Regions from separate parts of the Arthrobacter sp. NPDC089319 genome, predicted to be linked through region 1. Evidence: riboswitches for the same ligand, from Rfam matches in the RefSeq annotation. Region 1 holds a riboswitch; each other region holds the start of a gene.
What was found. A riboswitch is a leader RNA that binds a small molecule or an ion and turns the genes downstream of it on or off. The one in region 1 is predicted to bind S-adenosylmethionine.
Positions count from the first base shown of each region.

Region 1 (9,238 bases):
TGGTCTTGGCCGTCATGCGGCTGTCGGTCAATCCGGTGGTGCGGGGTGCTGCGTTCGCCTATGTGCACTTCTTCCGGGGAACGCCGGTGCTGGTCCAGTTGCTGTTCTGGTTCAATCTGGCAGCACTGTACCCGGTCATCACGCTGGGCATCCCGGGCGTCCAGCTGGATGCGAACCAATTCATCACGCCGATGACAGCGGCGATCCTGGGCCTCGGTCTGAACCAAGGCGCCTACATGTCCGAGATTGTCCGGGCCGGCATCCTCTCCGTTGACCACGGTCAGACCGAGGCCGCCGGGGCGCTTGGCATCACCAAGCTGCAGACCATGCGCCGCATCGTGCTGCCGCAGGCGATGCGCGTGATCATCCCGCCCACCGGCAACGAAACCATCGGCATGCTCAAGACCACCGCCCTGGTCAGCGTGATCTCCGTGCCGGAATTGCTGTATTCCGCGCAGATCATTTACGCACGCACGTTCGAGACGATCCCGTTGCTCATGGTGGCCAGCCTCTGGTACCTGCTGATCACGTCCGTCCTCACCATCGGCCAGTACTACCTGGAGCGGCGATTTGCCCGTGGCAACCAGCGAAACTTGCCGCCGACGCCTTGGCAGCAGTTGAAGCGGTTCTTCGCGACGCACGACGCACTCTCCTTGAAAGGCGGCAAGAAATGACGGCCATGAACAACGCCGAACCGATGGTCAAGGCGAACGCGGTCTGCAAGGACTTCGGCTCCAATCAGGTGCTGAAGGGCATTGACCTGCACGTCCAGCAGGGCGAGGTAGTCTGCCTGATCGGCCCGTCCGGTTCCGGGAAGAGCACGTTCCTGCGCTGCATCAACCATCTGGAGGCCATCGATGGCGGCAGGATGTGGGTCAACGGGAAGATCGTCGGCTACGAGCTCAAGGGCAATAGGCTCTACGAGCAGTCCCACAACGAGATCTGCCACAGCCGCTCGGATGTGGGCATGGTCTTCCAGCAGTTCAACCTATTCCCGCACATGACCGTGCTGCAAAACCTGATCGAGGCGCCGCGCCTGGTCCGGAAGGAGCGGAAAGCAACCGCCGTGGCGCGGGCCAAGTCGCTGCTGGACAAGGTCGGCCTGAGCGAAAAAGCGGACGCTTATCCCCGCCAACTCTCCGGCGGCCAGCAGCAGCGGGTTGCAATCGCCCGCGCCCTCTGCATGGAACCGAAACTCATGCTGTTCGATGAGCCGACATCCGCACTGGATCCCGAGCTCGTCGGCGAGGTCTTGAAGGTGATGAAGGACCTGGCCACATCCGGCATGACGATGGTGGTGGTCACGCATGAAATGAACTTCGCCCGCGACGTCGCCGACCGAGTGGTCTTCATGGACGACGGCTATGTGGTGGAAGAGGGACCGGCCCGGGACGTCATCACCAACCCTCAAAACGAACGCACCAAGGCGTTCCTGGCTTCGGTTCTCGCTGAACCGGCCGCCGCCTGATTACCGGGGTGAATGCAATCATGAACGAAGACTTTTTCGACGTCGAAGTCCGGTCGATCAGCCGCGAGTCCAACTGCGTCCTGTCCCTGCAGTTGGAACATCCGCTCGGTGACGACCTGCCGGAGTGGGATGCCGGATCGCACATCGACGTGCTTCTGCCCAACGGCCTCCTGCGCCAGTACTCGCTCTGCTCCGTGCGGACGGACCGGTCCGTTTGGCGGTTGGGCATATTGCGCGAGCCGGAGGGGCGCGGCGGCTCGGCCTACGTGCACGACCTGTTGCGGCCCGGGACCAAGATCCAGGTGCGGGGCCCGCGCAATAACTTCGTCCTGGCACCGGCGGACAGCTATGTCTTCATCGCCGGCGGCATCGGCATCACCCCCGTGCTGCCGATGATCCGCGAGGCTGCCGAACGCGGCATACCCTGGCGGCTGGTCTACCTGGGACGCAGCCGCTCCTCGATGGCGTTCCTCGACGAGATCGAGGCACTCGGCGGTGACATCCACATCCACGCCGACGATGAGAGCGGTTTCTACCCGCTGGCCGAACTGCTGGCTGAACAGGACGCGGCAACCCACGTCTACGCCTGCGGTCCCGGGCCGCTGCTCAATGTGATTCAGTCGATTGCCGACGGCTGGGAGGACCCCGGACGTTTCCACTGCGAGCGTTTCGCGGCCACCGGCGATGCCCCGGCGATTCCCGACGGCGGGTCATCGGCCTTCGTCGTCGAACTGGCCGACGGTACGGAGGTCCCGGTGGGCGCGGACGAGTCCATCCTGCAGGCGCTTGAGGCGGCCGGACTCAGCCCGCTGAACTCCTGCCGCGAGGGAATCTGCGGAACCTGCGAAACGCCGGTGCTGGACGGCGAGATTGACCACCGCGACTCGCTGTTGTCGGATGCCGAGCGTGCCGCCGGGGACACCATGATGATCTGCGTATCCCGGTGCAAGGGCAGGCGGCTGCTCCTGGACCTATAGCGGGGGAAGCCGCCGGCGGAACGGAAGCCGATGCAAGGCCGGGGGAGCGTTCAACCTGGACCCTGCCCGGATGTCGCCGGCCCCCGGTTCACTTGGCAAGATGGTGGTCATGGACAAGCAGAAGGTCGTGACCGCGAGCACACCGCGCACGCTGGGCTACTACCGGGCGGAAGTTCTCATTGTGCTCGGGCTCTCGCTGGGGCAGTCGGCGGTCTACGCCGTGGTGAACCTGCTGGAGAAGATGACCCGCGCTCCGCTGGCCTCGCAGACGACCACGTTGAACCCGGTGCTGAACCAGCGGGAAGTCTTCGATTTCGTGTACCAGATGCTCGGCATCCTCTTTGCGCTGGTACCGGTGGCCCTGGTGCTGTTCCTGCTGACCTCGGCGGGCCAGTCGGCCTTCCGCTCGATCGGGTTCACCTTCTCCCGGCCCCGGGTGGACTTCGGCCTGGGCTTCCTGCTGGCGCTGGCGATGGGTGCCGGCACGCTGGCCGTCTATGCCGCCGGCCGGGCGCTGGGGATCACCACCGCGATCGTCCCCGCGGCGTTGGACGAATACTGGTGGACCGTGCCGGTGCTGGTGCTGTCGGCGCTGCGCCACGCCATTCTCGAAGAGGTGGTCATGGTGGGCTACCTGTTCAACCGGTTCGCCAAGTTCGGCTGGGGGATCTGGACCACGATCTTCGTCAGCGCCGCCCTGCGCGGGACCTACCACCTGTACCAGGGGATCGGGCCGGGCATCGGAAACTTCCTGATGGGCCTGGTGTTCGGCTACGTCTATTCGAAGGTCAAGCGGGTGATGCCCCTGGTGGTCGCGCACGCGCTTTTGGATATCGCCGGTTTCGTCGGCTACGCGCTGGTGGGCCCGGCCATCGGCATCGGTACCTAAGACGGCGTACCTAACGGTCGGCCGAGAGGATGCTTGCCGGGGACAGGCAAAAGGCTCCCGTTCCGGCCTCTTGCGCCACCGTGGGTGGGAGCAAGAGGCCGGAACGGGAGCCCTGCGTAAAAAAGCGAGCCGTGCACCGGGCCGGACGAGACCGGAACCTTAGAGTTCGACGATGCCGTTCGCGGTTTCGAAGCGGACCGACATGATGCCCGGCGTGCCGTTCGGCGCGGTCCACGCAACCTTGACGTCGTCGAGCAGGTCATCCACCGGGGTGCCCAGCCAGTCCGCCACGCGATCCGAGGAACCGGCAATGGTCAGGCCGATCAGCTTGACGGATGCCGGGCGGGCGTTGGACGGGTGAAGCGCCTCGGTGCCGTCATCCCAGCGAAGCATGTAGGGAACCTGCGGGTCGGCGATCAGGCCCTTGATGCCGATCTGCTGCCAGGTCAATTCCTGGCCGTCCGGGAACTTGCGGTTTCCGGGAACCGCATGGCGGCCCAACCGCTCTTCGAACGGGGTCAGATCGTCCACTTCCACGCACCAGCCCATCCAGCCGCCGCCGGCTTCGGAGCGGGCACGCACGGCCTGCCCGAAGGGGGCTTTGTCGGACGCGGGGTGGGCCAGGACCTCCACCACTTCCAGGTAATGGTGGTCGGTCAGCGGGAAGATCATATTGCGGGTGCCGAAGCGGGGGTGCACCCCGCCCTTGACTGCGTCAATACCCAGAGCTTTGGAGATCCGCTCTGAGGTGGCAGCCAGACCGTCGGGCTCAACAGCATATGAAACGTGGTCGAAGCGCATAGCCATATCTTGGCACTTTGTGAACCCTCTCTCGACTTAGGGTGACCTAAGTCACCAGTATCCGGCCGGATGTGGCTCGAAGATCCATGTCTGGCAGGTGCTCACACCACCAGATTGGGGCGGAAAAAGCGCCGCTGCGGGCGGTCATAAGGTGTCACATTGTTGCGGCCGGGCGGGCTCTCCGCTGAGACTGGACGCAGGTCATGAGTGCCAGCGTGAAACCCCGGTTTGCTGGCCGGCAACCCTCCAACCGCGGTGGGGTGCCCCGGGTGAAGACCAGGCAGCCGCCATCAGGCGGTGCGCAAGCGCGGGTCACACCCGGGATAGACATGCCGGCACGGCCGGATCCCGGATGACCCCTTCCCATGAAGGAGTTGCACCATGTCCAATGCAGACTGGTCCTTTGAAACCCGTCAGATCCACGCCGGCCAGGAGCCGGATGCCGCCACCGGCGCCCGTGCACTGCCGATCTATCAGACCACTTCGTTCGTGTTCCCCAGCGCCCAGAGCGCCGCGGACCGCTTTGCCCTGTCCGAGTTGGCGCCCATTTACACGCGGATCGGCAACCCGACCAGCGAGGCCGTTGAGGCCCGGGTCGCCAGTCTGGAAGGCGGTGTCGGCGCGCTGCTGTTGGCCTCGGGCCAGGCCGCATCCACGTTCTCCATCCTGAACTTGGCCGAGGCCGGCGACCATATTGTGGCCAGCCCCAGCCTGTACGGGGGCACGTACAACCTGCTGCGCACCACGCTGCCCAAGTTCGGCATCGAGGTGACGTTCGTCGAGGATCCGGACAACCTGCAGCAGTGGCGCGACGCAGTGCAGCCGAACACGAAGGCGTTCTTCGGCGAGGTGGTCTCCAACCCGCGCCAAGATGTTTTGGACCTGGAAGCGGTCAGCAGCATCGCCCATGAGAATGGCGTGCCGCTGATAGTGGACAACACGCTGGCCACCCCGTACTTGATCCGCCCGATCGAGTGGGGCGCAGACATCGTGCTGCACTCGGCCACCAAGTACTTGGGCGGCCACGGGACGGCCATCGGCGGCGTGATCGTGGACGCCGGTACCTTCGACTTCGCTGCCAATCCGGAAAAGTTCCCGGGCTTTAACACCCCCGACGAGACCTACAACGGGCTGGTCTTCGCCCGCGACTTGGGCGTCGGAAGTGCGCTCGGCGCCAATCTCGCCTACATCCTCAAGGCCCGCGTCCAGCTGCTGCGCGACCTGGGGTCCGCGGTCTCCCCGTTCAACGCCTTCCTGATCGCCCAGGGGCTGGAGACGCTGAGCCTGCGGGTGGAGCGCCACGTGGCCAATGCGCAGAAGGTCGCGGAATTCCTCGAGGCGCACGACGACGTTGCGTCCGTCGCGTACCTCGGCCTGCCGTCGAGCCCCTGGTACGACCGCGGCCGCAAGTACGGTCCGAAGGGCACCGGCGCCATCGTGTCGTTCGAGATCAAGGGCGGGATCGAGGCCGGCAAGCGTTTTGTGGACGGCCTTGAACTGCATTCGCATGTGGCCAACCTCGGCGACGTGCGCTCGCTAGTGATCCACCCGGCGTCGACCACCCACGCCCAGCTTTCGGCCGAGGAGCGGCTGACCGCCGGCGTGACCGACGGTCTGGTCCGGCTCTCCGTGGGCATCGAGAACGTCAACGACATCATCGCCGACTTGGAGGCCGGTTTCCGCGCCGCCAAGGGCTCGGACGACTAGGCAAGCAGGTAGAACGCAGCGTGACGATCGTGCAACCGCAGGAACTGGTGGATCAGGCGACGGATGGCGTCCTGCGCAGGATGCCAGTAGGTGCGCTGGAGCTGGAAGCCGGCGGCTATCTGCCCGAGGTTGTTCTGGGATATGAAACCTGGGGCACCCTGAACGCGGATGCCTCCAACGCCGTCCTAATCGAGCACGCCCTGACCGGCAGCACGCATGTGGCCCGCGGTGCCTCCAACGAGGAGGGCTGGTGGGACGACCTGGTCGGTCCCGGGGCCACCATCGACACGGAGCGCTATTTCGTAGTGGCCGCCAACATGGTTGGCGGCTGCTACGGCTCCACCGGCCCGGCGACGCCGGCACCAGATGGTAAGCCGTGGGGGTCGCGGTTTCCGTTCGTCACCATCCGGGATTCGGTCCGGGCCGAGGCGAGGCTCGCCGATGCGCTGGGCATCCGCCGCTGGCACGCCGTGCTCGGCGGGTCGATGGGCGGGGCCCGCGCGCTCGAGTGGGCTGCGACGTTCCCCGAGCGCACGGCGCGGTGCGCCGTGATGGCGTGCGGGGCGGCCAGCACCGCCGAACAGATCGCGTTTGCCCAGGCGCAGGTCGCAGCCATCCGGCTGGATCCGCACTTTGCCGGCGGCGACTACTACGGCGGTCCCGCCCCCGAAGCCGGACTGGGTATTGCCCGGCGGATCGCCCACATCAACTACCGTTCGGAGCCTGAACTGGAGTATCGGTTCGGCCGCTCGGCGCAGGCGGAGGAACAGCCGTTTGGCGGCATCACGCCCTCCGCCCGCGGCCGCTATGCGGTGGAAAGCTATCTGGACTACCAGGCGGAGAAGTTGGTTTCCCGCTTCGACGCCAACAGCTACATCCTGCTCACAGAGGCCCTGGTCAGCCACGACGTGTCCCGCGGCCGCGGCTCGCTGGAGCAGTCCCTGGGCGGTCTCGCGGAGACGGAATTCTTCATTGCGGCGGTGGATTCGGACCGTCTCTACTTTCCGGAACAATCGCGCCAGTTGGCCGAGGCGCTGCCCGGATCGGTCAAGGTGCACACCATCGAAACGCCGCTAGGTCACGACGGTTTCCTGACCGACGTCCACCAGCTGCACGAAGAGCTCACGCAGGCGTTTTTCCCGCGGGTCTGACGCACATTGCAGTTTGATCACGGTTGGGACGAATAAATCCATTCGATGGAGCCCCTCGGTAGCATGCCGGTAGGCCCCTGACCCACGCCGACGGCGTTTGGCCCGGAAGCCTCCAAACGAGGGGGGAACCATGCTGCGTGATTACCGAATCAAAGTTTCATTGCTGGCCGTTGGAGCGCTGGCGCTGGCCGGCTGTGGCGGTGGAGGCGGGGGCGGGGAGGGCGATACCCCGCAAAGCTCCTCACTACGGATCGTGTACCAGACCACCGAGGCCAATGCCACGATGGATGAGGTGATGAAGAAGGCGAAGGCCGATTTTGAGGCTGCGCACGACGGCGTGACGGTCAATTTGGAGCCCATCACCGGCAGCGACGAAGACTATGCGACCAAGCTCGCCTTATCCCAGCGGTCGCCGGACACCGCCCCGGACGTGTTCTACGAGGACACCTTCAAGATTCGTTCGGACGTGGATGCCGGCTACCTCCTGAACCTGGATCAGTATCTGGCCGAGTGGGACGACTGGGCGAACTTCAACGAGGGAGCCAAGGAAGCCGGCCGCGCGGACGACGGCAGTATCTATGCTGTCCCGCTGGGTACTGATACTCGGGCCATTTGGTACAACAAGAACGTCCTGCAAAAGGCCGGCGTGGACGTCCCCTGGGCTCCGAAGGACTGGAACGCCATCCTGGAGGCCGCCCGGGCCATCAAGTCCTCGCAGCCGGACGTGGTCCCGTTCAACCTCTACGCCGGCACGGGCACCGGCGAAGGCACCGTCATGCAGAGTTTCTACCAGTTGCTCTATGGCACCGGCGACACGCTCTACGACGACGCTGAAGGCAAGTGGGTGGTCGGCTCGCAAGGCTTCATTGACTCGCTGGCCTTCCTGCAGACGCTTTATCAAGAGGACCTGGCGGTCACACCGGCCGAGGCCTTGGACCCGAACGTATGGCAGATGGTCTTCGGCCAACTGTTTCCCGAGGACAAACTGGGCGGAACCGTGGAAGGTTCCTACTCGCCGTCGTTCTGGCAGGAGGGAGGGTTGGTGGACTGGCTCGAATATGGCGACGTGATGGGCGTGGCACCGTTCCCCACCCAGAGCGGACAGGAGCCGGGAGCAGTCAGCATGTCCGGCGGTTGGACACTGGCGGTAGGAGCCAATTCAGCGAATCCCGATCTCGCGTTCGAGTTCCTCACAGAGGTGATGAACCAAGAGAACTCGCTGCAGTACACCGTGGCCAATTCGCAGATCGCAGTCCGTACCGATGTGGCCAAGGACCCCGCCTACTTGGAAGCCAATCCGTTCGTGGGCGAGGTTTCCGAACTGGTCTCGGTGACTAATTACCGGCCTGCCACAGCCGACTACCCGCAGATTTCGACCGCCGTTCAGGAAGCCACCGAAGCGGTGATGATGGGGAAGAAGTCACCCGAGGAGGCCGCGGCCGAGTTCGACGCCGCCGTCACCGACCTTGTTGGCGCAGAAAACACAGTGCAGAAGTAGCAGCAGTGACAGCCGCCGAGGTGGTGGCCCGCGACGCCGAAACGCGTGGCGGCACTGAGCGGCGCGGCCGGCGTCGCCCGCCGGGGAGGACAGTGCTGCGGCTGCTGCCGCTCGGCCCTGCCGTGGTGCTGCTGGGCGTGTTCCTGGCTGGCCCGATCCTGTGGGCTTTCTACGGGTCCTTGACCAACGCTGCCCTGACCGGCGTCGCCGCCAAGGACCCGCAGTGGGTCGGGCTGGAAAACTATACCGAGCTGCTCAGCGACCCGGATTTCCTGCAGTCGCTCTGGCTGACCGTCATCTTCGTCCTTGTCTCCGCCGTGCTCGGCCAAAACCTGCTGGGCCTGGGCATCGCGCTGCTGATGACGAAGGCAAGCAAGGCGGTTTCCGCGGCCGTGGGGGTATGCGTGGTGGCGGCTTGGGTGTTGCCGGAAATCGTGGCCGGCTTCGTGGCCTATGCCTTCTTCAACCGGGACGGAACCCTGAACCAGCTCACCGCGCTCTTCGGCATCGACGGGACCGACTGGCTGTTTACGGTCCCAATGCTGGCGGTGATCCTGGCCAACATCTGGCGGGGAACGGCGTTTTCCATGATGGTGTACCAGGCGGCGCTGAACGATGTGCCGGAGGAGATCACGGAAGCAGCGATGATCGACGGCGCCGGCGGATCAAAGCGGTTGTGGTACATCACGCTGCCGATGATCCGGCGCAGCATTGCCACCAACCTGATGCTCATCACCCTGCAGACGC
Region 1 is NZ_JBFBGZ010000009.1:28,643-37,880, reverse strand. It holds gene AB0N75_RS13915 (amino acid ABC transporter permease) at 1-674, shown strand, start outside; gene AB0N75_RS13910 (amino acid ABC transporter ATP-binding protein) at 671-1,468, shown strand; gene AB0N75_RS13905 (PDR/VanB family oxidoreductase) at 1,489-2,445, shown strand; gene AB0N75_RS13900 (CPBP family intramembrane glutamic endopeptidase) at 2,555-3,334, shown strand; gene AB0N75_RS13895 (VOC family protein) at 3,494-4,135, opposite strand; SAM riboswitch class IV at 4,335-4,449, shown strand; gene AB0N75_RS13890 (bifunctional o-acetylhomoserine/o-acetylserine sulfhydrylase) at 4,517-5,842, shown strand; gene AB0N75_RS13885 (homoserine O-acetyltransferase) at 5,923-6,993, shown strand; gene AB0N75_RS13880 (extracellular solute-binding protein) at 7,124-8,491, shown strand; gene AB0N75_RS13875 (sugar ABC transporter permease) at 8,584-9,238, shown strand, end outside.

Region 2 (9,238 bases), on a different contig from region 1:
GTGGCGGATGTCCTGCTCCGGCAGCGCCGACGGGTCACCCAGCGTGCCGGTCAGGAATCCGCGGGCGAGCGGGCTGAAGGCGACGAAGGCCGTGCCGAGTTCCGCACAGGCTGCCAGCGTTCCCAGCTCCGGGTTGCGCGTCCAGAGTGAGTATTCGGTCTGCAGGGCCGCAATCGAATGCACCGCATGCGCCTTCCGCAGGGTTGCAGCGGAGACCTCGGACAGGCCGATCGCCCCGATCTTGCCGGCGGCGACCAGCTCGGCCAGCGCGCCGACCGACTCCTCGATGGGGATGGTCTTGTCCCAGCGGTGCAGGTAGTAGAGGTCGATGTGGTCCGTGCGCAGCCGTTGCAGCGCCGCGTCGCAAGTTGCCCTGAGCGTCTCCGGGCGCCCGTCGATGACCCGCCGGCCGGCCACGCTGGTCATGCCGCACTTGCTGGCCAGGAAGAACTCGTCCCGCCGCGGGCCCAGCACCTCGCCGATCAGCTCCTCGTTGGCGGTGGCCCCGTACAGTGCGGCGGTGTCGAAGTGCCGCACCCCCGAATCCAGCGCATGCAGCAGTAGTTTCGCCGCCTCCTCGCGGGCCGGCGGCACCCCGTAGGCGTGGCTGAGGTTCATACAGCCCAGCCCGATGCTGCCGACGTCCAGCGTTCCGATCGTTCGCGTAGTCATGCTTTGACGTTAACAGCCGCCCGGGGAGGCACCGTGCTGCCGGCCTGCCGCCGGCTCACTCCGGCCGGTCCCGGCTGGCCAGTGTGCCCACTTCCTCCGAGAGCGGGATCTCCTTGACGAAGCAGGCAAGCACCAGTGCCGCGAGCACGATCGGCACGGCGTAAAGATAGATCGGCGGCAGCGCCTGGCCGAAGGCATGCGCGATGAATCCCTGGGCCGGGGCCGGCAGTGATTTGAGCACGGCGGGACCGAGCGAGCTGAAGCTTTGGCCGCCGCCGGAACCGATCGTCGTCACCAGGCCGGGCGGCGCCGTCGAGAATTGCTCGGTGAGGCGGCTGATGAAAATGGCGCCGAACAGCGAGATGCCGAAGGTGGCGCCGATCTGCCGGAAGTAATTGGTGGCCGAGGTGGCCGTGCCCAGATCCCGGCGCCGAACGCTGTTCTGCACGATCAGCACCAGGTTTTGCATGATGGACCCCAGCCCCAGCCCCAGCACCAACATGCCGGCGGCGGTGAAGGAGTACGGGGTGGTGTCAGAGATCTGCGAGAGCATCACCAGCCCGGCCGCGATCAGGATGGTGCCGATGATCGGGAAGATCTTGTAGCGGCCGGTGCGGCTCACCAGCTGGCCTGTGGTGGTGGTGGCTCCCACCATCCCCGCCGTCATCGGGATCATCATCAGGCCCGACTCGGTGGCGCTGGCCCCGTTGACCATCTGCAGGAAGGTGGGCAAATAGGCGATCGTGGAGAACATCGCGATGCCCACGCACACGCCCATCAAGGTGGGCAGCGTGAAGTCCCGGTCGCGGAACAGCCGCAGCGGCAGCACCGGTTCCACCGCCCGGCGTTCGACCAGCACGAACAACACCGAGGCGAGCACCGTGACCGCGCCCAGCCCGATGATCACCGGACTGTCCCAGGGGTAGGTGGTCCCGCCCCAGCTGGTGAACAGGATGACCGCCGCACTGGCGACCGCCAGCAGGAAGGTGCCCAGATAGTCCAGCTTGGGCCTGGGCCCGCCCGGCTTATGCAGGTGCAGGGTGGTGGTGATGACAGTCAGCGCGGCGGCACCCAGCGGGAGGTTGATGTAGAAGACCCAGCGCCAGCTCCAGTGGTCGGTAATGAAGCCGCCCAGCAGCGGTCCGCTGACCGAGGCGAGGCCGAAGGCCGCCCCGATCAGGCCCATGTACTTGCCGCGCTCGCGCGGCGAGACCAGATCGCCGATGATCGCCTGCGCGCCGATCATCAACCCGCCGCCGCCCACCCCCTGGATGGCGCGGAAGGCGATCAGCTGCGGCATGCTCTGCGCCATGCCGGAGAGCATCGAGCCGCCCAGGAACACCGCGATCGCAAAGATGAAGATGCTCTTGCGTCCGAACAGGTCGCCGAGCTTGCCGTAGATCGGCAGCCCGATGGTGGCGGCCAGAATGTAGGAGGTGATCACCCAGGAGATGTGCTCCAGCCCGTTCAGGTCCCCGACGATGGTGGGCAGCGCCGTCGCCACGATGGTCTGGTCCAGCGCCGCCAGCAGCACGGTGAGCATCAGCCCCAAGAACACCACCGTGGTCCGGGGCTGCGCAGCGGCCGCGCCGTCCGGGGGGTGGGCCCGGTTCTGGTCCGCGCGCGCGGACTCCCGGGCTGTCGAGGGACCGGACGGCTGGTGAGGGCCCCGGTCCGGGCTGGGAGGAACTGCCATGGTTAACTTCCTGGCGGCGCGGGTGGCGCAGGCGGCCTGATACTGGTTGCCTGGGGACGCTATCCGCCCCGCGAGAGTTACCGTACTGCCGTCCGCGAGGTGGCACAACCCCCGATTTCGGCGCGGCGCTGTCGTACGCTGGAAGCCTGCCCAGCGAAGGGACACACCAATGGACGACGCCGGATCCCGCCTGATCTTCGGCAGCATGGGTTTGGGCGGTGGCTGGGGGAGCGGCCCGCTGGAGGCCGCCGACGTCGCCGCTGCCCACACAGCCGTGGAGGCGGCACTGGACATCGGCATCAGGGTATTCGATCACGCGGACATTTACGCCCACGGCAAGGCGGAGGCTGCGTTCGGCCGGGTGCTGGCCGAGCGGCCGGAACTCCGGGAAGCCTTGCAGTTGCAGAGCAAATGCGGCATCCGGCTGCCGGTTCCCGGACTGGTGGGCCAGTACGACTCATCCCGCGAGGCCATCGTGGCCGGTACCGAGGAAAGCCTGCGCCGCCTGCACACCGACCATCTGGACACGCTGCTGATCCACCGGCCGGATCCGCTGGCCCCGGCGGAGGAGATTGCCGAGGCGTTCAGCCGCCTCCGGCTGGCCGGGAAGGTCCGCCGCCTGGGCGTCTCGAACATGTCCGGCGAGCAGATGCGGTGGCTGCAGGCCGCGCTCGACGAGCCGCTCGCCGTCAACCAATTGGAAATGAGCCTGTACCGGCGGGACTGGCTTGAATCCGGGGTGCTGGTCAACCACCCGGAAGGCGCCGCCGTCGGCTTTCCGCACGGCACTTTGGAGTACTGTGCTGCCCACGCGGTGGAGTTGCAGGCCTGGGGCTCGCTGGCGCGGGGCCGCTACAGCGGCCGGCCGGCGGAACGGGCCGCCGGCACAGCTGACGAAGCTGACGGCGACGGTGGTGCGGCAGCGGATCGCGCGACGGCAGCCTTGGTCTCCGAGTTGGCCCGGGACAAGGGCTGCACGCAGGAAGCCGTAGTGCTGGGCTGGCTGCTGCGCCATCCGGCCCGAATCCGACCGGTCGTCGGTACCAGCAATCCGGAGCGGATCAGGGCCTGCGGCCAGGCTGAGGAGATCGGCGCGGCAATGACCCGGCAGGAATGGTACGCGCTGTGGGTGGCGGCGCGGGGACGCCCGCTGCCCTAGACGAACGCGGGCTGTACCAGCCGGCGGAACGAGGAGTCGTGGAAGACCAGCGGTTCGTGCGCGCCGACGTGCGTGCTCAGCGCGTGTACCTCCAGCAGCACCACCTGGTGGTCACCGGCCGGGAACTCCTGATGCACCGAGCAATCCAGCCACAGCGCTGCCTCGTTGAGGAAAAGCGCGTCCCGGTCGGTGCGGTCCAGGCTCAGCCCGGCGAAGCGGTCGCCGCTCTTGGAAGCAATCTGGCGGCAGACGCCGTCGTGCTCCGTGCTCAGCACCGACACGCCGATCCGGCCGGCGTGGCGGAGCAGCGGCCAGGTCCGCGAGGTGTTCTGGACGGCGAACATCACCAGCGGCGGCTCCAGCGAAACGCCCACGGTGAAGGAGGAGGCGACGATGCCTTGCGGCTCACCGTCGATGACGGCGCAGAGCGCTGCGATTCCGGAGGGAAAGCGCCCGAAGGCGGAGCGCAGGGTGTTCGGGGTCAAGTCGTTGTGCAGGGACATGGCCATCCTTGAAGCTCAGGCGCATCCGCTGCTGCCGGAGGATACGCGTACTTGCCTGCCGACAAACCCGGCGGGCCGAATCATCACCTGGAGCACCCCGCTACGGTAGAGGGTTGCCGGCCAACCAGCCAGGGCTGTGAAGTTGGCGCTCGTGATTCATTTCCAAGGTAAAGCGGGACGTGGCCTCGGTCAAACGCGGGTAACAGTTCGTCAAGAACTCCCCGTGCGCGGCATCGGCAGCAGGGTCCGTTGCCTTAGGCGTCGGCCGGCTGTTCCGCGCCGCGGTTTAACCGGAACGGGTGGGCGGGATAGACGCCCAGAATCCGGATTTCGGTGGTGAAGAATTCCAGTTCCTCGAAGGCATGGACCATTGGCTGGTCCTCCGGATGGCCTTCGACGTCCACCATGAACATGGTGGCCGCGAATTCGCCGCCGACCATGTAGCTCTCCAGCCGGGTCATGTTGATGCCGTTGGTCGCGAACCCGCCGAGGGCCTTGTACAGCGCCGAGGGAACGTTCCGCACCCGGAAAACAAAGCTGGTCACCGCGGGACCGGGCAGCTCCTCGCGGCTGGGGACGGGCCGCCGGTCCGCCAGCACCACAAACCGGGTGGTGTTCGTTGGATCGTCTTCCACTTTCTCGGCGAAGACTTGCAGGCCGTACAGCTCAGCGGCCATCGGCGGCGCGAGCGAGACCTTGGTGGGATCGTTCCACTCGGCAACTTCACGGGCCGACCCGGCGGTATCGCCGGCAATGACGGGCGTCAGCCCCAAACGGCGGATCAGCTTCCGGCACTGTCCCAGGGCATGGATGTGGCTGTGTACTTCACGGGCCTGTTCCACGGTGGCCCCGGGAATGCCGAGCAGGCTGAAGCGGATGGGCAGGAAGAATTCCTCCACGATCTGCAGCGTGGTCCGGGGCAGCAGGGCATGGATGTCCGCCACGCGGCCGGCGATCGAGTTGTCAATGGGGATCATGGCCAGTTCGGCCTCGCCGCTGGTGACGGCGGCGAAGGCGTCTTCAAAGCTGGCGCATGGCACCGCGTCCCAGCCGGGCCGGACCTCAAGGCACGCCATGTGCGAGTTCGAGCCGGGTTCACCTTGGTACGCGATTGCTGGAGCCATGGGCGAAATTATCCCACCGGGAGGGCCCGTGGCCTTATTCGGCGGGCTCCGGCCGGCGTCACAAAGCCGGAGCGAAGCGCCGATAGAGTGGAGGGCGTGGAAGGATCCAATCCCCGTGCCGTTGCCCTCGGGCTCGCTGCTGCCGTCGTCGCCCTCTTCGCCGTCAGCCTGACGGTGATGCCGTCCATCATGGGGCTGGACATCATGCCCCCGCTAATCGTGGTGTCCGTGCTGCTGCTGATCGCCGCCGGCGTGCTGGCCGGAATGGCTATTGCTGCCAAGCGGTCGGGGCGGCGCTAGCGCAGGGCTATTAGGCGGTCAGGCGACGACGCTAAAGCCTCCGGTCCACCGGAGCTTCTCGGCGGCGGCCAGGGAGATCTGCAGGAATCCCAGGGCCTCGAGGGCCCGGGACAGAGCGCCGGCATCGATGGCGTTCAACCCGGCGGCGGTGACCACCTCGGCCAGCTGGGACTTGGCCGCGGCGTCGTCCCCGGCCATAAGCACGGTGGTGGGCAGGCCGCCGACGGTGCCGGAGGACAGCGTGGCAGCGAAGGTGGTGTTGAAGGCCTTGACCACGCGCGAATCCGGCAGCGAGGCGCTGAGCTCGGCTGCCGCCGAACTGTCGGACGGCACGGTGAGCGAGTCGAAGGTTTCAAAGTTCAGCGGGTTGGTGATGTCGACGACGACCTTTCCCGCCAACTGGTCGCCGCAGCTGCGGACGGTGTCGGACAGGCGGGGTAGGGCACCGCGAGGATGACAATGTCGCCGGTTACGGGCCGGGCGTCGTCATGGTCGAACGACTCGAAGCCGGGAGTCAAGGCCCGCGGCGGGCCCGTGCTGGTGGGCCCAGCCGGAGTGGCGGATCCTAGTCGAGGTCGGATTCCTGAGTGATGCCGTAGGGCACGTCGTCGCTCAGTTCCACAGTGAACTGCCCGGGCCCGGTGCGGGTGACCAGAATGCCGCAATCGCCGTCGATGGCCGCGATGGATTGCAGTTCTTCCACCGCAGCATTGAGGAGGTCGTGGGCCTCGGAGGCCGTCTGTGCCGTCAAAGACTTGGTAGCCAAAGTCGTGGCCATGGTTCTGCCTTTCGTGACCGGAGGCCGCCGCAGAGGAGAAAGCGCGGGATGGGTAGCTTCCGGCCGGAACGTGGTGCCATGCGGAACGGTGCATGGAAGTTTACATTCTGCCATTCCAATGGACATCAGATGAATTATCAAGCGGCGTGGCGTGGAACACCTCTCCGGATTCAGAGGTTCTGGCGCGGATTTGGCGGGGTTCGGCGGCGGGGGAGTGTGGCCAAGAATACGTCGTGGAGGCCGACGTTACGCGGGCGGGCTGCCGATAGTGGGAAGCATGAACTACCGCTACATCCCCTCAGCTGCCGGCCTGACCGTTTGGGGCATCGTCCTCTTCGTTGCAGGAGGTGCGGTGAGCGGCTGGATGTCCGCCTTGGCGGTCCGCGAGTCCTTCCGGGACGCCACCAGCGTGTTCTACAGCTCGAACGCGGAGGTCTACACCGGCTTTGCGGTCCTGTTCGCGGTGGTTTCGATCGCCGGCTTCGTGCTGCTGACGGTAGGGATTTCGCGCGCCGTGAAGCGTGCCGACCAGCGGTACGACGGCTGGTTCCGGACGCTGCAGCCCGGGATCGCGGCGGCTCCATACCCTGCGCCGCTGCCGGCGGCTCCGGTTCAGGGCAACGAACGCGCTCAGGCACCCGGGCCGGGAACCCCAAGCACGGGAATCCCGCCGATGCCGATGCGCGGGCCCGCGCAGCCCGGCCGCTAGCGGCAGCCGTCGTGGATTGTCCGGCCTAGAACGGGTTCAGCAGCCGGTGGACGAACTGCCGGGTGCGCTCCTCCTGCGGCTCGCGCAGCACCTGGTCGGGGTGGCCGCGTTCCACCACCACGCCGCCGTCCATGAACACCACTTCGCTGGCCACTTCCCGGGCGAACGCCAGCTCGTGCGTCACCAGCACCATGGTCCAGCCTTCGTCGGCCAGTTCCTTGATCACGTGCAGCACATCGCCCACCAGTTCGGGGTCCAGCGCCGAGGTCGGCTCATCGAAGAGCAGCAGCGAGGGTTTGAGCGCCAGCGCCCGGACAATGCCGACCCGCTGCTGCTGGCCGCCGGAGAGCTGGTGCGGGTACTGGTCTTCCTTGCCGGTCAGCCCCACGCGTTCCAACAGCGACATGGCCTCGCGTACGGCGTCGGCCCGGGGCCGTTTCTGGACCTGGACCGGGCCCTCGATGATGTTCTGCAGCACGGTCATGTGCGGAAACAGGTTGTAGTGCTGGAACACCATGGCACTGCGGTCCCGCAGCTCGGAAATCTGCTTGCGGCCCACAGGCGAGCCGAAATCCACGGCGGGCCCACCCGCAAAGGTAACCCGTCCGCCGTCGGGAATTTCCAAGCCGTTCAGGCAGCGCAGCACGGTGGTCTTGCCGGAACCGGAGGGGCCGATCAGCGCCAGCACGCCTCCGGTCTTCACCGACAGATCGATGGAGGTCAGCACCTGGTTGCCGCCGAAGGACTTGCGCAGGCCCTCGACGGAGAGCACGGGACTGGCGTCGGCGCCCGAAGGCGCGGCGGGCGGAACTTCAGTGGGCGACATAGCGGTCCAGCCTCTTCTCCAGTCGGGTCTGCCCGGCGGACAGGACCAGGCAGAACACCCAGTAGACCGCCGCGGCCTCCATATACAGCAGCAGGAATTCCTGGCTGAAGGCGGCAATTTCCTGGGCCACCCGGAACGCTTCGGTGACCAGGATCAGCGAGGCGAGGGACGTGTCCTTGACCAGAGAAATGAAGGTGTTGGACAGCGGCGGCACGGAGACCCTGGCCGCCTGCGGCAGGACGATGCGCCGGAGCGTGGTGGTGCGGGCCATGCCGATGGTGTGGCCGGCTTCCCACTGGCCCTTCGGCACGGACAGGATCGCGGCCCTGATCACCTCTGCCGCGTAGCCGCCCACGTTCATCGAGAACGCGATGATCGCGCTGGGCCACGGTTCGAGCACCACGCCGATGGTCGGCAGTCCGTAGAAGATCACGAACAGCTGCACCAGCAGCGGAGTGCCGCGAATGACCGAGATGTAGGCCCGGGCGGCCCCCGCCAAGATCCGGTTGCCGCTGATCCGCATCAACGCGAGCAGGAGCGCCAAGACCAAGCCGATGGCGAAACTGGCCAGCGACAGCGGGATGGTGCCGGTCAGTCCGCCCTGGACAATAGGCCAGAACGAACTGCGCAGCAGCTCCCAGTCGATGTTCATACGGCTACGTTAGCGTCTTGCCCCTGCCCGTTTACTTGGTGACGTCTGCGCCGAAGTACTTCTCGGAGATTTTGGCCAGCGTGCCGTCATCGCGCAGCTCGCCGAGCGCCTTGTCGAAGGCTCCCACCAGGTCCTCGCTGCCCTTCCGGAAGGTGAAGGCGCTCTGCGACTCTTCATCGGTTTCCGCGGCCACCTTGATGTCCTTGTTGTCATGGCTGGCCTGGTAATCCAGGTAGGTGAGCTTGTCGTTGATGGTGGCGTCCACCCGGCCCTGCTCCAGCAGCGAAACGGCCTGCGCCCAGCCCTCGACCGACTGGACATTGGCGCCGGCCTCCTCGGCGAGCTTGTACCAGTTGCTGGTAAGCGACTGCGCGCTGGTCTTGCCCTCTAGATCGGCCAGCGAGGCGATGTCGCTGTTGTCGCTCTTCACCACGACGACGCCGGTGCTCACAGTGTAGGGGTCGGAGAAGTCGTACTTGGCCTGGCGCTCTTCGTTGATGGAGACCTGGTTGGCGATCACGTCGAACCGGCCGGCATCCAAGCCGGCGAAGATGGCGTCCCACTGGGTCTCTTCGAACTTCACGTCCACGCCGAGCTTGTCCGCCACGGCTTTGACGATCTCGACGTCGTAACCGGTCAGGTCGCCCTGACCGCCCTCGTGGAAGCTGAACGGGCGGTAGGTGCCCTCGGTCCCCACTGTGATCACGCCGGCGTCCTGGATCTGCTGAAGCGAGCTGGCGGCGGCGGAGGTCGACGGCTGCGACTCCGACGGCGAGGAGGTGCTGCAGCCGGCCAGCACCAGGGCGGCAGCTGCGGCGG
Region 2 is NZ_JBFBGZ010000017.1:10,899-20,136, forward strand. It holds gene AB0N75_RS17705 (aldo/keto reductase) at 1-672, opposite strand, end outside; gene AB0N75_RS17710 (DHA2 family efflux MFS transporter permease subunit) at 728-2,368, opposite strand; gene AB0N75_RS17715 (aldo/keto reductase) at 2,538-3,527, shown strand; gene AB0N75_RS17720 (flavin reductase family protein) at 3,524-4,030, opposite strand; SAM riboswitch class IV at 4,073-4,187, opposite strand; gene AB0N75_RS17725 (prephenate dehydratase) at 4,285-5,154, opposite strand; gene AB0N75_RS17730 (hypothetical protein) at 5,251-5,454, shown strand; gene AB0N75_RS17735 (hypothetical protein) at 5,473-5,853, opposite strand; gene AB0N75_RS17740 (hypothetical protein) at 6,020-6,232, opposite strand; gene AB0N75_RS17745 (hypothetical protein) at 6,510-6,941, shown strand; gene AB0N75_RS17750 (amino acid ABC transporter ATP-binding protein) at 6,967-7,767, opposite strand; gene AB0N75_RS17755 (amino acid ABC transporter permease) at 7,754-8,413, opposite strand; gene AB0N75_RS17760 (amino acid ABC transporter substrate-binding protein) at 8,451-9,238, opposite strand, start outside.
Region 2: linked by a shared signal. The riboswitch ahead of AB0N75_RS17720 (flavin reductase family protein) and the one ahead of AB0N75_RS13890 (bifunctional o-acetylhomoserine/o-acetylserine sulfhydrylase) in region 1 are both predicted to bind S-adenosylmethionine.

Region 3 (3,362 bases), on a different contig from region 1:
AGGCCAGGTTGAAACCGTCCACGTCGGTTTCCTCGACCCACTCCACCAGCTTGGCGGCGACCTCCTGGCCGGAGCCCACGGTGATCGGGCCGAAGCCGCCGACGCCGACCCATTCGGCCAGCTGGCGGATGGTCCAGGGCTTGCCGCTGTCGCCGGAGGCCTTCTGGAAGGTCTCCACCGAGGACTGGATGGCATTGGACTTCACGTTCTCGCCGATCACGTCGTCCGGGCCGTAGGTGGACAGGTCCACGCCCATCCAGCCCGAAATCAGGGCCAGCGCGCCGTTGACGTCCGCGTACGACTTGTAGTCCTCGAACTTGGCCTGGGCGGTGGCGTTGTCCGGTCCGGTCACCACCGTCTGCATGGCGTAGATGCGGACGTCGTAACGGCCGCGGCCGGCAGCCTCGGCCGCGTCGCGGATTTTCTTCACCGACGCGGCAAGCATTTCCTTGGTGGGGCAGGTGACGAACACCGCCTCGGCGTTCTCGGCGGCGAACTCGGTGCCGCGCTTGGAGGCCCCCGCCTGAAAGATCACCGGAGTGCGCTGCGGGCTCGGCTCGGTGATGGCGATCCCGGGCACCTTGAAGTACTTGCCCTCGTGCCGGATCTCGTGCACCTTTGCCGGGTCGGTGAAAACGCCGGTCTCCACGTCCTTGACCACTGCGTCGTCTTCCCACGAGCCCTCAAGCAGCTTGTAGATGACTTCGAGGTATTCATCGGCGTGGTTGTAGCGCTCGTCGTGCTCCAGCTGGTCTTCCTGGCCCATGTTGCGCGCGGCCGAGGGCAGGTAGCCGGTCACCACGTTCCAGCCGACGCGGCCGTTGGTGAGGTGATCCAGTGTGGCCAGGCGGCGGGCGAACGGGTACGGGTGCTCGTAGGCAGTGCCAGCGGTGACGCCGAAGCCCAGGTTCTCGGTCACCGCGGCCATGGCCGATACCAGCATGAACGGATCGTTCACCGGGACCTGCGTGCCGGCCCGCAGCGTCGTCTCGTTGGACGATCCGAACACGTCGTAAGTGCCGAGCACGTCGGCGATGAAGAGTCCGTCGAACAGGCCCTTCTCCAGCACCTTGGCCAGATGCGTCCAGTAGCCGATGGTGTTGTAGGTGGCGGACTTGTCCTGCGGGTGGCGCCACAGTCCGGGCGACTGGTGGCCCACGCAGTTCATGTCGAACGCGTTGAAGCGGATGTGCCGCGGGGAATGGTTCAAGGTCATGTCAGGCTCCTTTACTGATGAGAAGAGCCCGCGCCGGTCCCCCGGCGGGCATGCAGTGGCCCTGAGGAACCAACGAGAGATCGAGCTTCTCCATCGGTCCTGGCGGTAGCACCTTCCTCACAAGGAGGGGGTTGCTGCGGCGTCAACAAGCCAGGTCTCTCGGCCGCTCTGGATGGGTACCCCTCCATTGGACACCCGCAGGCGCCGCGGAGGGAAATGGTGCGCGTCACGCGGGGTAAAAATGTTGCGCGTCACGCCCAAGGCAAGAATTACGACGCCGTTGCGGCGCCGGTTACGGCCTGTTGCCGCTTGGATCCCACCACCGCTCCGGCCCCGAAGCAGGCAAGGATCAGCACGACGACGGCGATCGCCAGCGGCACACTGTTGCCGACCAAGGTGGGGAGGTTCTGCAGGATCAGGCTTAAGATGCCCAGCAAGCCGAGCAGCCCAAGAGCCGGTGCAACGGAGCGCTTCCAGCTGCGGGCCGGCGCTCCCTGCCGACGGAAGAACACCAGCACGGCGACGCTGGTGAGCGTCATCAGCACCACCACGCCCAGGGAGGAGAATCCGGCGAACCAGGTGTAGAACTGCACGATCGGGTCCCATCCGGCCACCACGGCGACCAGCAGGAACAGGGCCACCACGGCGGTGGCCGCTCCGGAGGCCCGGTGCGGAGAGCGGTGCTTCGGGTGGGTGCTGGCCAGCTTGGTGGGGAATACTCCCTTCCCCGAGAGCTGGAAGAAATAGCGTGAGCTGATGTTGTGGAAGGACAGGATGCACGCGAACAGGCTGCTGGCGAGCAGGACCTGGACAATGTGGCTGCCGGCCGTGCCCAGGTAGAGCGCGGTGGTCTCGGACAGCAGGGTGCCGGGTGCATCCGTGGCCTTCTGCACAATCCCGGTGTCGCCCCAGACGCTGATCAGCAGCCAGCTGGAGAGCGCATAGAAGCCGCCCACCACCAGCAGGGCCACGTAGGTGGCCCGCGGGATCGTCTTGTCCGGATCGCGGGCCTCATCCCGGAACACGGCAGTGGCCTCGAAGCCGATGAAGCTCAGGATGGCGAACAGCAGCGCGATCCCGGGTGCCCCGGACAGCACGGTTGACGGAGTAACGAACCCGGTGGAGAGGCCCTCCGCGCCGCCGCCGCCAAAGACGATGGCGGCGTCCAGGACCAGCACGATCAGCACTTCGGCCACCAGCAGCACAGCCAGCACCTTGCCGGACAGCTCGATGTTGCGGTGGCCCAGCCAGGCCACGGCAACCAGCGCGGCGGCCGCCCAGACCCACCAGGGCAGGGCGGGGCCGCCGTAGGCGCGAACCACCTCATCGACCGCGGGGGCAAAGAGCCCGTAGACGCCGGCCTCCAGCGCGAGGTAGGAGAGCAAGGCCACGAAGGCCGCGCCCAGTCCGGCGCGGCGGCCGAGGCCCTTCTCCACGTAGCTGAAGAACGCGCCGGCCGACGGCACATGCGGCGTCATGGTGGTGAAACCGACGGCGAACAGCAGCAGGATGGCGGTGGCCAGCAGGTAGATGAACGGGAGACCGGCGCCGTTGCCGCTGGCGATGGCCAGCGGAACCGTTCCGCCAATCACGCCCAGTGGCGAGGCCGCGGCCACCACGATCAGCACGATGCTGGCGACGCCCAGCCGGCCGGAGAGCCGCGGTGCGTTTCCGGCGTCGGGCGAACCGGCGGTTGCGACCTGCGGGGCAGCGACGGTTTGGGGGTTGGAAACAGACATGGCTTGCCTTCTTCTTAGACGGCCGCGGAAGGTGCGGCGGTGCTGTGGGGCTGGCGGGCGGCGTCGGCAGTGGCCTCGCCGATCGTCCAGATGAACGGGGGTTCGGTGGCGTTGACTTCCCAATCGCCGACGATCCGGGACTTGTAGATGTACGGGTTGTGCGTGGCGACCGTGCGGGCGTTGCGCCAGTGCCGGTCCAGCGCCTTGCCGGTGCTGGTGGAGGAGGCGCCGAGCGTGTTGAACAGTTCGCCGGCTGCCTCCGGCACCAGTGTGCTGAGCACAATCTGGGCCTGGCCGGATTCCAGTTCGACGGCGACGTTGGCCGCCTTCTCGGCATCGGCGTTTTCCTGCCGGGCGGTGAACACCCGGTCCAGGCTGCGCGCCACGCTCAGGGTGGTTGCCCTGGC
Region 3 is NZ_JBFBGZ010000002.1:29,118-32,479, reverse strand. It holds gene AB0N75_RS02970 (LLM class flavin-dependent oxidoreductase) at 1-1,216, opposite strand, end outside; SAM riboswitch class I at 1,304-1,395, opposite strand; gene AB0N75_RS02965 (APC family permease) at 1,486-2,955, opposite strand; gene AB0N75_RS02960 (acyl-CoA dehydrogenase family protein) at 2,970-3,362, opposite strand, start outside.
Region 3: linked by a shared signal. The riboswitch ahead of AB0N75_RS02970 (LLM class flavin-dependent oxidoreductase) and the one ahead of AB0N75_RS13890 (bifunctional o-acetylhomoserine/o-acetylserine sulfhydrylase) in region 1 are both predicted to bind S-adenosylmethionine.

Region 4 (9,238 bases), on a different contig from region 1:
AGCCGTCCCAGTCGTCGTAGGTTTCCACACCGGGTGTCTTGGTGGAGATGATCACCGAGACGTCCGAGCCGTCGGGCCGCTTGGCGGTGACGTCGATCCAGTCGGCGAAGATGGTGCCCGTGGTGTAGAACTTGCGCCCGTTCAACACCAGCTTGCCGCCGGATTCAGAGAGCACGGTGGCGGTTCCGCCGGCGCCCGGTTCGGTCCACGCGTTCCCGGCCAGTTGGCCGGAGGCGAAGCGCCGCAGCCAGTTGCTGCGGTCCCCGCCGCGGCCGTGGTGGTACAGGTTCTCCTCCACCAGCGCTATGTGCGAGCGCAGCGCCTGAGGAATGTTGCTGTCCGCGGCGGCCAGCTCGATCAACAGTTCGGTGAACTCCTCCCAGTCCAGGCCGTCGCCTCCGAGATCGGCGGGGATCCGGGCGGCGCCAAAGCCGGCGTCCTTCAGCCAGCCGATCTGCTCAAACGGCAGCTCGCGGTCCAGTTCGCGGTCCAGCGCTCCTGCGGTAATGCGCTGGAAGATCGGACGGTACTTGGCGGCCGCCGCTTCGAAGGCCGGCGTCGAGTGGACGGACGTTGTTGCGTGGTCAAGGGTTTCGGTCATGGTGGTGCTCCTGGAGGTCTCCGCCGTGCACGGCCGAGGTGGGACGGATGGGAATGCGGGGCGGATCAGGTGTAGAGCGAGATCGGCTGGATGTCGCCCAGTAGGAAGTGGGCGCCGACCTCAACTTTCTTGTAGTCCACCGGGTCGTGCAGGGTGTGGGTGCGGACATTGCGCCAGAAGATGTCCAGTCCCACCGCGGTTTTCGCGGAGGAAGAGCCGGTCACCTCGAAGATGCGGTTGGCCACTTCCACGCCCACCTCCGTGGAGACCACCTTGAGCCGGGCGATCTCGATCTCGACGCCAGCGCGTGCTTCGGCCGTCAGCTCCCCGCCGACGGCGATGGCGGCGTCGAAGCGTTCGTTCGTCCGGTCTGCCAAGGCCTCCACGGCAGCCACCCGGGACGACAGTTCCCCATAGACCCGCTGGGTCAGCGGATCCTGGGCGTAGGTGTCTGCGTTGCTGAGGAACCAGGAGTTCTTGCGCGCCAGGGTGATCTGGCGGCCGCGCTCCAGCGCGCCCTGCGCGATGCCCAGGTAGAGGTTGCCGAACGCCAGCTGGATGTACGGCGTCACCAGGGAAGAGAAGGGCTCCTCCCCCACCTCGCCGATGATGTCAGCGGAGGTGACCAGCACGCCGTCGTACTTGACGGAGCCGCTCGCGGAGAGGCGCTGGCCCAACGCGTCCCAGTCGCCGAGGAAGGAGATTCCGGCGCGGTCATGTTCCAAGGCCAGGGCCAGGAACTTGCCCTGATCCGGACCGGAGGTGATCGCGGCGTTGACCAGGATCGCGTCGCCCACGGATGCGCCGGTGGAGAAGTGCTTGACGCCGTCCAGCCGGTAGCCGTCGCCATCGGGCACCAGATCCAAGTTAGGGTCCACCGGGTTGACCGAGTCGCCCCAGGACCAGCGGCCCTGGGCGGAGCGGCGGAGCAGGCGTTCCTGGACCTGCGCGTTGCCGTAGAAGACCACGGCACCGAGGTTTGCGTAGTGGTAGGCCAGGATCTGCGCGATCGACGCATCGGTGCGGGCTAGGATGCGCACGGCGTGCAGCGCGCTTTCCCAGTGTCCGCCCTCGCCGCCCCACTCGCTGGGGATGATCAGGTTGAACAGGCCGGAACTGCGCAGCAGCTCCACTTCGGCCTGCGGGTCCGCATTGCGCCGGTCCCGCTCCAGCACGTCCGTGCTCAGCACGGCGGCCACGCCCTCGGCGATCTGCTGCCAGTGGGCGAGTTCTTCGCGGCTGGCCTGTCCGCTCCAGGGGGAACGGCGGGTCTGCTGGTTTTCTTCAATGACGACGGCGGTCATGGCGCCTCCTCGTGCAGGGGCTCCCGCCTGCCGCACCGCGCGGCAACCATCACAGTCGACGACGCAGCCTGGCGGGGGCCGTACTTGCCGGGCACCGATCTGTGCGCGGCCGGATCCTCATCTGGGGCACCCCGCTACGGAAGAGGGTTGCCGCCCAACCAGCCAGAGCTTGTCGTTGGGACTCTTGATCTTGGGGAAAAGTCTGCCGGGCCCCATCCGGCGCTGTGAAGCATGTGACGGGCCATGACGTTCCACTGCCGAATGTTACGGACACCCCCATCCGACGACGGCGGCCCCCGCCTTCCTGTGGATCGTTCCGCTCCCTGCCGGTACCCCGCGGCGCCGGGCCGTCCGGATGAATTCCGGGCGAAGATGAGCTCCAGTCCGACGACCCCTGTGGGCCTTTCCGCGACGGGACTAGGGTGAAGTTGCGCCACCAATTTCGGCCGGTCCGGGACGTCGACCGTCCCGCCGCTCAGGGGGGTTCGAAATATGAAGGCATGGCAATTTACCGGGACGAACAAGCCGCTGGAGCTCAACGAGGTGGAGGAGCCGCACGCCGGCCCCGGCGAGGTGGTGGTGGACGTCAAGGCCTCCGGTGTCTGCCACTCGGACGTCACCACGCTCGATGATCCGGGCTGGATGGCGCTGTTCCAGCACGGGCTGCCCCGCACCATGGGGCATGAGTCCGCCGGGGTGATCAGCGAGGTCGGCGACGGCATGGGCCACTGGAAGGTGGGCGACCGGGTGGGCCTCTCCCCGGTGATGTCGGACGGGGACGCCCTCGGCTACGGCAAGTGGGACGGTGGCTTCGCCGCCAAGCTTCGCGCGACCGATGACAACCTGGTGGCTCTGCCCGATGAGGTGCCCTTCGACCTCGGCGCGATGGCGACCGATGCCGGCCTGACCGCCTACCACGCGATCATGGCCGTCGGCGGGGCCAGGAAAGGCATGAAAGTCGGCGTCATTGGCCTGGGCGGGCTGGGCTACATCGGCGCGCGCTCCGCGGCGCTGTCCGGCGCCGAGGTTTACGGAGCCGAGGTCAACCCCGAGACGCAGAAACTGGCCGACGAGATCGGCCTGGCCGGCGTCGCCGCCTCGATAGAGGCGTTCAAGGACAAGAACCTGGAACTGATCGTCGACTACGCCGGTTTCGGCACCACCACTTCGGCCGCCATCGAGACCCTCGGCGAGTTCGGCACCCTGGTCCAAGTGGGCATGGGGCGGCTCGAATCTACCATCAACACCTACCCGATCATCATCAACCAGCTCACCATCAGGGGCTCAAAGTCCGGCACCAAGGAGGACCTGGCGGGCATCTACGAACTGATGAAGACCGGCCAGCTGAACCCGCCGATGAACCACATCACGCACGCCGACATCCCGGGCGCCATCGACAAGCTCCGGGCCGGCGGGGTGGTTGGCCGCTTCATCGCGATGTACGAGTGATGCAACAGCGCTGAACGTCTCAGCCTAGGTGGCGGGCAAGGCGGGCCGCTGACTGGCTAGAGGCCCAGACGCGGGGCTTCGATGGCCGGGCAGGTGCCCATCACGACGTCTAGCCCTGCCGCCTTGGCCCGTTCCGCGGCGGCTTCGTCGACGACGCCCAGCTGAAGCCAGACGGCTTTCGCGCCGACTTCGATGGCCTGGTCCACCACCGGGCCGACTTTCTGGGAGTTGACGAAGCAGTCCACCACGTCGATCTGACCAGGAATGTCCGCAAGCTTTCGGTAGCCGGTCAGGCCGTGGACGTCGTCGCCCTGCAGGTTGACCGGGACCACCTCCATGTCCAGCTGGTCCATCAGGTACCTGGAGATGCGCATGGCAACCCGGTGCGGGTTGGTGGACAGGCCGACCACGGCCCAGCGGCCGGGCGTGCTCAGCAGGCGGCTGACGACTTCGGGATCATTCTGGTGTGCCATGGCGCCACCCTACCCATGAGTTCCCGCTACGGGTACCTTCGCCATCGGTCTCCCAGCCGGCAGTCCCCATCCAGGAATGAGATAACGCCCTTAGACCGCGGTTTAAGGGCGTTGTCTGAACAGTCGATGAGGCGGGTTAGCGGGCCAGCTCTTGGGCGTCGGATGCCCCGGACGCGGCGGCGTCGGCCCGCTCCGCCACCCAACTGCCCACCAGCTCAAGCAGTTCCGCGTCCACAGGCTCGCGGATCTGCCGCTTGTAGTCGGACAGGGTCGGAGCCTTCGGGTCCCGGCGCAGCAGGTGCGAGAGGTCGTCGATCTTCCGCGTACTGACCGGGCCGGGCACGGTGGCCGCAATGACGTCCAGGTCCTCCGGGTCCACCTGCACGTCCTTGGCGCCGGTGATGGCCAGCACCGGCATCTGCAAACGCTCCAGGTACGGCACCGGGTCGAAGTCGATGAACTCCCGCTGCCAGAGCGCGTTGATCTTGCGTCCCTGCATCCGCACCACGTCCTCGGTGGTGGTCCGGATCTTCTCCACTGACTTCGCCTGCATGGTGACCAGGTCCTTCCGCAGGACTTTCAACAAGAGGCGCACGAACGCCGGCAATGAATCGCCAATCTGGGCCGTCTGCCACCGGCCCGTCTCGAAGCCGGTGTGCGCCGAGGTGGAGAGCAGCACGGTTCCATCCAGCCGGGTCCCGGGGTCGGAGGCCACGGCAGTTGCGTGGTAGCCGCCTTCGCTGTGGCCCACCAGGAACACCGGCACATCCCCGGTCTTCTGGGCGACCATCCAGCGGAGGGCGGCAGCGGCGTCGTCGGTGTTCTGCCGGAAGCCGGCCGCCAGGAAGCTGCCATCCGAGGCGCCGGTGCCCCGCTTGTCATAGCGCAGCGAGGCGATGCCATGGTCGGCGAGCGCGCGGGCCAGATCACGGCTGATGCCCAGCGGCATCCGCTTATGGTCGGCGTTGCGGTCAACCGGGCCGGAGCCGGGCAGGATCAGCGCGGTTCCGCGGACGGTTCCGGCCGGCTTGGCCCAGGTTCCGACCAGCTTCACGGTCCCGGAGGAGAAGCGGACCTCTTCCTCACTGACCTGCTGTCCGGCGGGCAGACCCGCGGCGGCACGGATCCCCGCAGCGATATCCTCGGCGTCCGGCAGCGAGACGACCACGCGGGCATACTTCTGGCCGGACAGGTCCAACTGAAGGGCCGGAATCCCCTGACGGGCGACGGCGAGGGTCTTGCCGCGGCCGCGCCAGGTTCCGATCCTTGTCCGGCCCGGAATCGCCAGGCCGGGAGAACGCAGCCCGTGCACGCCGTCGAAGGCATCCGCCAGAACCTCCACGGAGGTCACGGCCGAGAGCGGGAAGGCCTGATCCCCGATCAGCCCCGCCGCCTTCTCCATCCGGTCCAACTCCAGCAGAACCTCGTTGTTCCCTACCCGTATCGCCGCCATTGCGCCTCCCTTCGGATCATGTCTTGCCAGTCAATAAGTCGGTTCGAACCCGGCACCTTCGCCGGACAAGAATCATTATTATCACTTGTGCGAACAATGTCAACTGTGAGAATGTTTAGGTATGTCCCCTTCAGCGAGCGCCGATCTGATCCTGCACCCGGTACGGCTGCGCATTGTGCAGACGTTGCTGGGCGGCCGTGAACTGACCACGGCGGAGATCTCCGCCGAACTCCCTGACGTCCCCACCGCGACGCTCTACCGGCACATCGGCACGTTGGCCAAGGCCGGCGTGCTGGCGGTTGCCCAGGAGCGGCAGGTCCGCGGCACCACGGAGCGCACATACCGGCTGGACACCACCAAGAGTTCGGTGAGCGGTGACGAGTTGGCTTCGATGACGGCCGAGGACCACCGGCGCGGCTTCATGGCCTTCGCGGCCGGACTGCTGGAGGCCTTCGACCAGTACACCGCGCGGGAAAACCCGGACTTCCTCCGTGACGGCGCCGGCTACCGGCAAGCCGCGCTCTGGATGACGGACGAGGAGTTGGCGGAGTTCACCGCCGCCATCCGGGCGGCCGCAGAGAAGGCAGTGTCCAACGGCCCCGGCGAAGGCCGGCACCGCCGACTGTTCTCCACGGTCCTGATCCCCGCGGATCCGCCCGCCTGACAACCGCGGTACGACGTCGGTACCGCCTCCCGCTGACAGGGAGGACTCCCGCCGCGCGGCAAATGTGGTCCCGCCCGGACTAAACCCTCGCTCGGTGCCTCCTGGTCAGCGAAGCAGAATGCCCTGGCCGCGTTGTCGACCAACAGCGCTCACCGCACCGTCGACGGCGCCACCCACGCCTCGCTGATCATGGATCAGGAAGACGCGGCCGCCACCACGCAGGCGGTTCTCGACGTCGTTGCATCGGTCCGGAACGGGGAGCCGCTGGAGAAGTGAGCCGGAACCGCAGCCGGCGCCGCGTGAGCAGTGGCTCCGCACCGACATCGTGGTCATCCGGCGCCCCAGCAGAAGCAGAACGGGTGGCCGGCGGGGTCCGCGTAGACCTGGAATCCGGACTCGGCCGCGGCGTCGTCGGCGGGTTTGAGCAGCTTGGCGCCGAGCGACGTGGCCAGTTCATGGGCCTCGCCCAGATCATCGACGTAGAGGTCCAGATGGATCTGCTGCGGCGCGCCGTCGGGCCACTCAGGCGGGGTGTGGTCGGGCGCCCATTGGACCGCCAGCCGCGGCTCGCCGTCAACGGAAACGGTATGCCAGTCGTCCTCGGCCTTGACCGTCCCGTCCAGCAGGCCTGCCCAGAAGCTGCTCTCAGCGTCCAGATCGGCGGCGTCGAACACGATGATGTGACGGTTGATTTTCATGCGGCCATCCTGCCATCGGCACAAACCGGCGTCTACGGATTTGCGCGCTCCGGCAACCGGCGTGGGCCGGTTTTTGTGCCGCGGTTTGTTACGCCGCTTTATTACGGGCCGTTTGCCGTGGATACCGGGAGTGCCGTTTAGTTAGTCGTGACCATCCCGAGCGGCCGAGAGACCTGGATCGACGACGCCGCAGCAACCCTGGTCACCGGAAGCCATCCCAGACTGCCGGTGATAACGAGGTGACAAGCCACGGGTACGGCCGGCGGAAGCCGGACGCACGGCTTGAACCGTAGGGTGCTACTGCCAGGATCGATGGAGTGATCCCATGACTGCAGTACTGTCGTCGTCCCGCCACGCGGCCCCCGCATCCACTGCGCCCTCGGCAGCGTCCGGTTCCGCTCTGGCAGTCTCCTTCCGCGGCCTGAACCGCACCTTCGGTACCGGCGCGAACGCCCACACCGTGCTCCGTGACGTAGACTTCGACGTCCGCTCCGGCGAAGTGCTGGCCATCCTGGGCCCGTCCGGCTGCGGCAAGTCCACCCTGCTGCGCGCCACCGCCGGCCTGGATGCGCCCAGCAACGGCAGCGTGGACATCGACGGCACGCCCGTCCAGGGCATCGACTCGCGCTGCGCCGTCGCGTTCCAGGAACCGAGGCTGCTGCCGTGGCACACCCTGCAGGCCAATGTAGCCATCGGCCTGCCCAAATCTTCCAGCGCGAAGCAGGGCAAGTCCAAGGTGGCCCGGCTGCTGGAACTGGTGGGGCTGGACAAGTTCGCCAAGCATCGTCCGCGCGAAGTTTCCGGCGGCATGGCGCAGCGAGCCTCGTTGGCCCGGGCGCTGGCCCGCAATCCGGGGGTACTCCTGCTGGACGAGCCCTTCGGCGCACTCGACGCGCTGACCCGGATCAAGATGCAGGATCTGCTGCTGGACATCCACGCGGCCGAACCCACCACCGTGCTGCTGGTGACCCATGACGTGGACGAAGCCCTGCAGTTGGCGGACCGGATCATCCTGCTGGGCAAGGAAGAAGGCCGCGAGCACGACGGCGCCACGATTGTGCGCACTGTTGACGTTCCCGGCAGCCGCCCGCGGGACCGCGGTTCGGTGGAGCTGGCCCGAATGCGCCGCTCACTGCTCGAAAGCCTCGGCGTCGACGGCCATTAGGCCGCCCTCTCCACCCTCAAGCATTTCCCGGGCCGTCTGTGCCCAAATCCACCCGTAACCGCGGAGCTTCTCCTGCTTCGCGCACCGTTCGAAGGGACCACCATGTCTATTGCCCGCCGCTTCTCCCGCCGCTCGATCCTCGGTGCGGCCGCCGTCGCCGCCACCGCTTCGCTGGCCCTGACCGGCTGCGTGGCCGGCGAAGATTCCGAAGCCACCGCGGCCGAGGGCACCGGCGACGGTGTGCTCAACATCGACTTCGCCACCTACAACCCGCTGAGCCTGATCATCAAGGAAAAGGGCTGGCTGGAGGCCACCTTGGCCGACGACGGCGTTGAGGTGAACTGGTTGCAGTCGGCCGGTTCCAACAAGGCCAACGAGGCACTGCGCTCCGGCGCCGTCGACGTCGGCTCCACCGCCGGGTCCGCCGCGCTGCTGGCCCGCGCCAACGGCTCGCCGATCAAGACCATCAGCCTTTACTCGCAGCCGGAATGGGCCGCACTGGTCACGCTGCCCGACTCCGGCATCGACTCCGTCGAGGACCTCAAGGGCAAGTCCGTCGCAGCCACCAAGGGCACCGACCCCTACTTCTTCCTGCTGCAGTCGCTGGAAGAGGCCGGCCTCTCCGCCGGCGACGTCACCGTGGAGAACCTGCAGCACGCCGACGGTTTGACCGCGCTGAAGCAGGGCTCGGTGGATGCCTGGTCCGGCCTCGATCCGATCATGGCCGGTGCCGAAAAGGACGGCGCCGAGCTGTTCTACCGGAATCTGGACTTCAACACCTACGGCTTCCTGAACGCCACCGAGTCCTTCCTGACGGAAGAGCCGGAGCTCGCCCAGGCTGTGGTGAACGCCTACGAGAAGGCCCGCGCGTGGGCCGCCGAAAACCCGGAGGAAACCGCGCAGATCCTCGCCGACGTCGCCGGCCTGGACCTTGAGGTGGCCACCAAGGTGATCACCGAGCGCAGCAACCTGGACGTGGAAGCCGCTCCGGGCGAGAAGCAGCGCGCCGTGCTGGAGAAGGTCGGCCCGGCGTTCGTCGAGACCGGTGACGTGAAGAGCCAGGCTGACATCGACAAGGCCCTGGCGACCCTGCTGGACGACTCGCTGGTGAAGACGGCCGATCCGTCGGCCATCAAGGAATCCTAATGACGCACCTCGGCAACCCCGGCGCATCCGGCAACAGCGTTTATGCCACCAGCCAGGAAGGCCTGAAAGCCTCCGGCGTCCTCAAGACGGCACGGCCAGACCGGCCGCAGCAGGACGGTTCCTCGCCGGAACGGCGCCCAGCCAACGGACGGTCCGCTGCGGGCGTGCTCGGCAACGGCTGGGTGCGCCTGCTGCTTGGCCTGCTGCTGCCGGCCGCCGTGCTCGCGGCCTGGCAGTGGAGCACTTCGGCCGGACTGTTCAGCTCCGTCCAACTGCCGGCGCCCG
Region 4 is NZ_JBFBGZ010000002.1:19,599-28,836, reverse strand. It holds gene AB0N75_RS02960 (acyl-CoA dehydrogenase family protein) at 1-601, opposite strand, end outside; gene AB0N75_RS02955 (acyl-CoA dehydrogenase family protein) at 667-1,905, opposite strand; SAM riboswitch class IV at 1,981-2,095, opposite strand; gene AB0N75_RS02950 (zinc-binding dehydrogenase) at 2,398-3,354, shown strand; gene AB0N75_RS02945 (CoA-binding protein) at 3,411-3,827, opposite strand; gene AB0N75_RS02940 (alpha/beta fold hydrolase) at 3,964-5,280, opposite strand; gene AB0N75_RS02935 (helix-turn-helix domain-containing protein) at 5,402-5,944, shown strand; gene AB0N75_RS02930 (hypothetical protein) at 6,077-6,220, shown strand; gene AB0N75_RS02925 (VOC family protein) at 6,274-6,642, opposite strand; gene AB0N75_RS02920 (ABC transporter ATP-binding protein) at 6,968-7,807, shown strand; gene AB0N75_RS02915 (aliphatic sulfonate ABC transporter substrate-binding protein) at 7,910-8,953, shown strand; gene AB0N75_RS02910 (ABC transporter permease) at 8,953-9,238, shown strand, end outside.
Region 4: linked by a shared signal. The riboswitch ahead of AB0N75_RS02955 (acyl-CoA dehydrogenase family protein) and the one ahead of AB0N75_RS13890 (bifunctional o-acetylhomoserine/o-acetylserine sulfhydrylase) in region 1 are both predicted to bind S-adenosylmethionine.